Regions from separate parts of the Bacillus sp. JZ109 genome, predicted to be linked through region 1. Evidence: predicted binding sites of a transcription regulator. Region 1 holds the regulator's gene; the other holds the start of a gene.

The links. Region 1 encodes LexA, which represses DNA repair genes until DNA is damaged. Its sites were predicted from a motif close to CGAACATATGTTCG; they were not measured.
Region 2: a site for LexA is predicted at 2,481-2,494, ahead of ruvA (Holliday junction branch migration protein RuvA). Genes of this name have one in related genera too.

Annotation. Positions count from the first base shown of each region.
Region 1 covers NZ_CP096388.1:2,219,474-2,223,525, reverse strand. Annotated here, with positions in the region: gene pghL (gamma-polyglutamate hydrolase PghL) at 1-71, shown strand, start outside; gene M1D94_RS11750 (YndM family protein) at 98-547, opposite strand; gene fosM (FosM family fosfomycin resistance protein) at 756-1,190, shown strand; partial or broken gene M1D94_RS11740 (hypothetical protein) at 1,099-1,357, shown strand; gene lexA (transcriptional repressor LexA) at 1,728-2,345, opposite strand; gene yneA (cell division suppressor protein YneA) at 2,495-2,812, shown strand; gene M1D94_RS11725 (YneB family resolvase-like protein) at 2,831-3,484, shown strand; gene M1D94_RS11720 (DUF896 domain-containing protein) at 3,548-3,781, shown strand; gene tkt (transketolase) at 3,950-4,052, shown strand, end outside.
Region 2 covers NZ_CP096388.1:1,430,976-1,435,027, forward strand. Annotated here, with positions in the region: gene iolG (inositol 2-dehydrogenase) at 1-482, shown strand, start outside; gene M1D94_RS07315 (MFS transporter) at 553-1,860, shown strand; gene bofC (sporulation cell-cell signaling protein BofC) at 1,908-2,420, shown strand; gene ruvA (Holliday junction branch migration protein RuvA) at 2,559-3,164, shown strand; gene ruvB (Holliday junction branch migration DNA helicase RuvB) at 3,175-4,052, shown strand, end outside.

The DNA of each region.
Region 1 (4,052 bases):
CTGTTACTCAAAATGAGAGGTTTTATAAGTATACAGAAGTGATGTTCCGTTTTCTCAAAAATAGCTACTGAAAAATAGGAGGCGATAAGACAGCCTCCTATTCCTTATGTTTCTCTTTCGTTTCGGGAAATAGCTCGTCCGCGGCTTCCGTTTGATACTGCAACGTGTTATCTCTCGCTGACAGTTCATTTCGGAAATTTTCATCAAGCACATTTTTCAGTAAATACCGATGAAAAAAGTATTCAAAAACAGTAAGACAGGCAGCGGAAAGGAGAGCTGCTCCAAATGGTGAGAAATCGTTTCTTGTTTGGGTTAAAACAAATACCCAAAGAATAACGAATGAAAGGCCAAAGTCAGCCAATGAAGCTGTAATATTGTTTGTTCTGGGTAAGACGAGCATGTCACCAGAAAGATAGGAAACAAAACCTAAGAAAAGTGCAATAAACATCACACTTAAAAAGGATGCGTGATAGACTCTGTCCAAAATCACATATAAAAGGGCGAGAGTGAAAGCAATCTTTGAAGCAAGCGCAATGATATGTTTCATTTGACCACCTAAATTGTTATTTTTTGAAGAAAATTCTTGGGCGTAAACAAATGATAAATAATGCAATTCAAAACCATTCATAATGGTCATGTTACTATTTTAAACAGTCCGTTTTTGTTTACACTGGTATTTTTTTTCAGCAGTATGAAACTTTCTTATGAAAAAAGACGTATATGTGGATGATCAGCTTTCAAGGGGGGAATGATTTGTGGAGATAAAAGGAATCAATCACTTGTTATTTTCAGTTTCGCATTTGGATACATCGATTGATTTTTATCAAAAAGTGTTTGATGCAAAGCTTTTGGTAAAGGGAAGAACAACTGCATATTTTGACATGAACGGCATCTGGCTAGCGCTTAATGAAGAACCAGACATCCCGAGAAATGACATTAAGCTTTCTTATACCCATATTGCTTTTACAATTGAAGATCATGAATTTGAGGAGGTATCAGCTAAATTAAAAAGACTTCATGTCAATATTCTGCCTGGCAGAGAACGAGATGAACGCGATCGAAAATCAATTTATTTTACCGACCCTGACGGCCACAAATTTGAATTTCATACCGGAACACTTCAAGACAAGCTTCGATATTACAAACAAGAAAAAACCCATATGCACTTTTATGATGAAACGGCCTTTTGATATCACACACCATATTTCATATAAGGTTAAATTTAAAGAAGGGTGTTGGTGGAGACTTTATGTTTGGGGAAGGTTTCTACCCGATTAGTTCAACGATGCCATATCTTTTGAACTGCACAAGTGATTCGGTGAAGGAGAATTTGAAATACATATTACATTTTATATGAAGAAAGCGAGCTGTTTTAACAGAGTGTTGAACTACCTAAACTATGTACTAAATTTTCAGTTATATCAATTGCCTCGCCCTTTAATAAATATAAAACCGCATCCTTCCACGACCTAAAAATGAAACGTTTTTAAGAAGATAGCGTCTAATATTCTAAACGTTCATATTTTGAATAAAAGTTTCCTGAAGGAAAGAAAATTTCTTGACTTCAACAATTGTTTGGTGGATAATTATGGTGTAAACATGATGTTCTTTTTCCTCCTATTCAGGCTCGCACCCAAAAGTCAGGGCGAGCCTGCTTTTTTTGAACAACAAACCCCCTCTCCGTAAAGGAAAAGGGGGTTATTTCATGCATCTGATAGATCAATAGATTAATGGACGGTTCTGAACACGCCAATCACTTTCCCTAGAATGCTGACATTCTGCAAAATGATAGGTTCCATCGTTGGGTTCTCAGGCTGCAAGCGAATGTGTGTATCCTCTTTATAGAATCGTTTTACAGTTGCTTCATCATCTTCTGTCATCGCAACTACAATTTCCCCATTGTTCGCTGTGTTTTGCTGTTTAACGATGACATAGTCCTTATCGAGAATACCAGCATCTATCATACTGTCTCCCATAATCTCCAGCATAAATACATGCTCGTCTGGAGGAACCATGCGGTCAGGGAGCGGAAAATATTCTTCAATATTTTCTACTGCTGTAATAGGAGATCCCGCCGTGACTTTCCCGATGACCGGTACATTAACGACCTGGCTTTGCGGAATGTCTACTTCTTCATCAAGAATTTCTATTGCTCTTGGTTTTGTCGGATCCCGTCTGATCAGCCCTTTTGTTTCCAAGCGGGCCAAATGGCCGTGGACAGTAGAGCTGGACGCAAGCCCGACAGCCTCTCCGATCTCTCTCACGGAAGGCGGATATCCTTTTGATTTAACCTCTGCTTTAATAAAACGGAGGATATCAAGTTGCCTTTTTGATAGCTTCGTCATTTTTCGCACCTCAAAACGTCGATTTTAAGAAGATTATAGCATGATTTTCCTTACAGTACAAACATAGGTTCGAAAAAACAATTGACAGAAACGTTTGTTCGTATATACTGAAATTATAAAAATGCGAACAAACATTCCTGTTGGAGGTTATGATCATGAGTAAAGAATCTATTATTTTTGTCGGTCTGTTCACAGTGATTTTGAGCGCGGTTATCCTTATGCTGTCATATACAAGCAGCGGCCAAGAGCTTAATCAGTATGTTAAAATAGAAGTCCAGCAAGGCGACACACTCTGGTCAATTGCTGATCAGGTAGCCGATACAAAAAAGATAAACAAAAATGATTTTATTGAATGGGTAGCTGATAAAAATCAACTTCAAACCTCTGATATCCAGCCGGGTGATGAGTTAGTGATCCCATTGAAAAAGAAGCATCAGGATGCATATGAATTAGCAACTGTAAGATAGAGAGGAAAGAGAGATAAAATGAAAGCACTCATTTATGCCCGTGTAAGCACAAATAAAGAACAGCAGGAAACGTCATTAAAGCGGCAGGAGGAGGAGCTTACGGCCATTGCAGCGGAGAACGGCATGGAAGTGGTCAAAGTGATTTCAGAAAAAGCCAGCGGATATGAAATGGATCGGGATGGTGTATTTGAGCTGCTTGATGTGATTAAGAACGCTGGAATTGATGTCATTTTGGTTCAGGATGAGACTAGGCTCGGACGGGGAAACGCAAAAATCGCACTGCTTCATTGTATTTATAGAGAAGGTGTGAAAGTCTATACAACGGCTCATAGAGGTGAACTGGAGTTATCGGAGGCTGACTCAATGGTCTTGGAAATCGTCAGCATTGTGGAAGAGTATCAGCGAAAGATTCACAACATGAAAATCAGACGGGGAATGAAACGTGCAGTAAAAAACGGTTTTAAACCGCAAAAAAACTTAAAAAACCAACATGGGAACAGTGGAAAAGAAAAAATAGAGGTGCCAATCTCAGAGATCGTCCGCCTGAGAGCGAATAAACTGACGTTTGCTGAAATCGCGGCTACCCTAAGAGGGTTTGGCTATGATGTCTCTAAAGCAACCGTTCACCGGCGTTTTCAGGAATACATAGAGAATGAAGAGACAGCAGAGTGAATCAGTTGTAAAACTTTTTTTGATCTAGTACTATATAGACAAAATGCAATAAAGGAGTTTAACATGATTTCAAACGCGAAAATTGCCAGAATTAATGAACTTGCTGCCAAAGCTAAAGCTGGCGTTATTACAGAAGAAGAAAAAGCCGAACAGCAAAAGCTCCGTCAAGAGTACTTGAAAGGTTTTCGTTCTTCTATGAAGAACACGTTAAAAAGTGTGAAAATCATTGACCCAGAAGGCAATGATGTTACACCAGAAAAGCTAAAAAGAGAACAAAGAAATAACAAACTTCACTAATATAAGAGGAATACGGCAATATCGTATTCCTCTTTTGCATATACTATAATCAAAACTCTTATGTGACAAAATTCAACAAGTTTCTCTCAAATTTAAGCTGAAACAGTTGAGAAAAAGTCGTCAGACATTTATGATGTAAGGGTACAACACATAAGGAAGGGGATTTTTATGGATACAATTGAAAAGAAATCAGTTGCTACCATTCGCACACTGTCAATAGACGCTATTGAAAAAGCAAATTCTGGTCACCCAGGGATGCCGATGGGAGCCG
Region 2 (4,052 bases), 790 kb from region 1:
TGGCCAGATATATTATGGGAAGCGAAGTGACGGAAGTATATGCCAAAGGGGCGGCTTTGGTGAATCCTTCTTTTGCGGAGCTGGGTGATATTGATACAGCTGTTATTACACTGACTTTTGAAAACGGTGCCATGGCTGTGATTGATAACAGCCGCCAAGCTGTGTACGGATATGACCAGCGGGTTGAGGTTTTCGGGACGAAAGGCTCTGCAGCGGCTGACAATAGCAGGCCGACAACGGTTGAGGTGTCAACAGCTGATTTTGTGATGAAGGATAAACCGCATTTCTTTTTCCTTGAACGCTATAAGGATTCATATGAGGAGGAGATTCTCCGTTTTGCAGAAGCGATCGGCACAAACCAGGAGACTCCCTGCACCGGCAATGACGGTTTACAGGCCGGAAGGATCGCCAGAGCAGCACAGCAATCGCTTGCTTTTGGCATGCCTGTCAGCATTGAGCACACTGAAAAAATCGCTTTTTAATCTAACAGGATTACAATTCAGCAAGCTTGGGTATATACTCCATTGATACTTTAAGTAGGCGGTGGAGAAAATGAATACAGTACATGCTAAAGGAAATGTTTTGAACAAAATCGGAATTCCTTCTCACATGGTTTGGGGTTATATTGGCGTTGTCATCTTTATGGTTGGAGACGGCCTCGAACAAGGCTGGCTGTCTCCTTTTCTCGTTGATCATGGTCTCAGCATGCAGCAATCCGCATCGTTATTTACCATGTACGGCATTGCTGTCACCATCTCAGCTTGGCTTTCAGGAACGTTTGTCCAAACTTGGGGGCCGAGAAAAACGATGACTGTCGGATTGCTTGCATTTATCCTCGGTTCGGCCGCTTTTATCGGCTGGGCGATTCCTCATATGTATTATCCGGCTCTCTTGGGCAGCTATGCTCTTAGAGGCTTGGGATATCCGCTGTTTGCATACTCTTTTCTCGTATGGGTGTCATACAGCACCTCTCAAAATATTCTCGGCAAAGCCGTCGGCTGGTTTTGGTTTATGTTTACGTGCGGCCTTAACGTGCTCGGCCCGTTCTATTCCAGCTATGCAGTTCCAGCCTTTGGAGAAATCAATACGCTTTGGAGCGCTTTACTGTTTGTGGCGGCAGGCGGAATTCTTGCCTTATTTTTTAACAAAGATAAATTTACTCCGATACAAAAACAAGATCAGCCGAAATGGAAAGAACTGTCGAAGGCATTTATGATTATGTTTGAAAACCCTAAGGTAGGCATCGGCGGAGTGGTCAAGACGATTAATGCGATAGGACAATTTGGATTTGCCATCTTTCTTCCTACTTATTTAGCACGATACGGGTATTCGGTTTCGGAATGGCTGCAAATATGGGGGACGCTGTTTTTTGTGAATATTGTGTTTAATATCATTTTCGGTGCAGTCGGAGATAAACTTGGCTGGCGCAATACGGTCATGTGGTTTGGCGGTGTCGGATGCGGTATTTTTACGCTGGCGCTGTATTACACGCCTCAGCTGATCGGGCATCAGTATTGGGTGCTCATGATTATCGCCTGCTGCTACGGCGCGGCTTTAGCAGGGTACGTCCCATTAAGCGCGCTTTTGCCGACGCTTGCACCTGATAATAAAGGTGCTGCCATGTCAGTGTTGAATTTGGGATCTGGTTTATGTGCGTTTATCGCGCCGGGCATCGTGAGTCTTTTCATTGGGCCGCTCGGTGCAGGCGGCGTGATTTGGATCTTTGCGGCATTGTATTTTTTCAGTGCCTTTCTGACGCGATTCTTGACAATTTCTGAGCAAAGCACAGATGTGTATACGGAGGAACGGTTTGTCAGGGAAAATGTGCAGACAAATTTTGATAAAACGGTTAAGCAGTAGCCTCTTTGGTCAAACTAATCATAAACGTGTGCAAAGAGGTGTAGAGGGTGAAACGATTCAGCACGGCGTATCTTTTGCTGGGCATTCTTTGCTCAGCGGCAGTATTTTTAATAGGAGCTCCTTCCCGCGCACTTGGCGCGGAAGTGGAGCACTATGAGCCGCTGCAGGTGCATGTGCAGCTTGAAAAGGTGTATTTGGACGGCGATGTCAGCATTGAGCATAGGCATGAAAAAGTGTTTTCTATGGATGATTTTTGGGCAGCTTATGCCGGATGGACGCTTGTGGAACAAAAAAAGGGATATGTGCTCTTCCGGAAGCAAATGGACGATATATCTCCGCTCAGCAAGGTCAACGGGTATATCGGTGTATCGGATAATGGAGTGATTTCCACTTTTCATGGGCGGCCTGAGCCAGCTTCCGAACCAATTCAGTCTTTTTTTCAAATTGATTTAGAAAGGCTGGAAAGCCATATGCAAAAAAATCTGCTGAAAGGCATTCCATTTCGGACAAAAGCGGAGTTTGAGGATGTCATCGAACATATGAAGACATACAGCGGGTAACGTCCGCTGATTGAAGACATGTATTCATGTCTTTTTTTTCGTGAAAGAATGAGAGAGAAGCGAACATATGTTAACTTTTCTATAAGACTTTGGCTGTTTTTATGGTACAATGAAGAACAGTCAAAGAGGTGAATTTGCGTGATTGAATTTGTTAAAGGGACGATTGATTATGTATCTCCCCAATATATTGTCATAGAGAACGGCGGCATCGGCTATCAGATTTTCACGCCGAATCCGTTTATATATAAGGAGAGAAGCCAGGAAACGATTTTTACATACCATCATATCAGAGAGGATGCTTTTTCGCTTTACGGTTTTTCAACAAGAGAGGAGAAGGCGCTCTTTACAAAGCTGTTAAACGTGACCGGAATTGGCCCGAAAGGAGCACTTGCCATCTTGGGCTCGGGTGATCCCGGAGCGGTCATCCAAGCAATTGAAAATGAAGATGAAGCTTTTTTGGTCAAGTTTCCTGGAGTAGGAAAGAAAACCGCACGCCAGATTATTCTAGATTTAAAAGGAAAGCTGGCAGATGTTGTGCCTGAAATGATTGAAAATCTGTTTAATCATGAAGAAAGGCTTGAAAAGCAAACAGCGGAAACGGCTCTTGAAGAAGCACTTGAAGCCCTCAGGGTTCTCGGATATGCTGAAAAAGAAATCAAAAAGGTGCTTCCTCACCTTAAAGAAGAAATTGGGCTGACAACAGACCAATATGTGAAAAAAGCATTACAAAAACTATTAAAGTAAGGTGATGTTCATGGATGAACGGCTCGTCTCAAGTGAAGCAGACAACCATGAATCAGTGATAGAGCAAAGCCTGAGGCCGCAAAATCTGGCACAGTATATCGGGCAGCATAAGGTAAAAGAAAATTTGCGCGTGTTTATAGATGCGGCGAAAATGAGACAGGAGACGCTGGATCATGTTCTTCTGTACGGGCCGCCCGGACTCGGAAAAACAACGCTTGCTTCGATTGTTGCTAATGAAATGGGAGTGGAATTGCGGACGACATCAGGGCCTGCTATTGAAAGGCCTGGTGATTTGGCTGCTATATTAACGGCGCTGGAACCGGGAGATGTATTATTTATTGATGAAATACATAGGCTGCACAGATCGATCGAAGAGGTGCTTTATCCTGCAATGGAAGACTTTTGCCTGGACATTGTGATTGGCAAAGGCCCATCTGCCCGCTCGGTTCGGCTCGACCTTCCGCCTTTTACGCTGGTGGGAGCCACGACGAGGGTGGGGCTTTTGACGGCTCCTTTAAGAGACAGATTCGGCGTCATGTCTCGCCTTGAGTACTATACACAAGAAGAACTGGCGGATATTGTCACAAGAACCGCTGATGTATTCGAGGTTGAGATTGATAAACCGTCGGCTCTTGAAATTGCAAGAAGATCGAGAGGGACGCCCCGCGTGGCGAACCGCCTGCTGAGAAGGGTGCGCGATTTCGCCCAAGTGCTGGGTGACAGCAGGATTACGGAAGACATTTCTCAGAATGCGCTGGAGCGGCTTCAGGTTGACCGTCTCGGTTTGGATCATATTGATCATAAGCTGCTGATGGGCATGATCGAAAAATTCAACGGCGGCCCAGTAGGCCTTGATACGATTTCAGCTACCATCGGCGAGGAATCGCA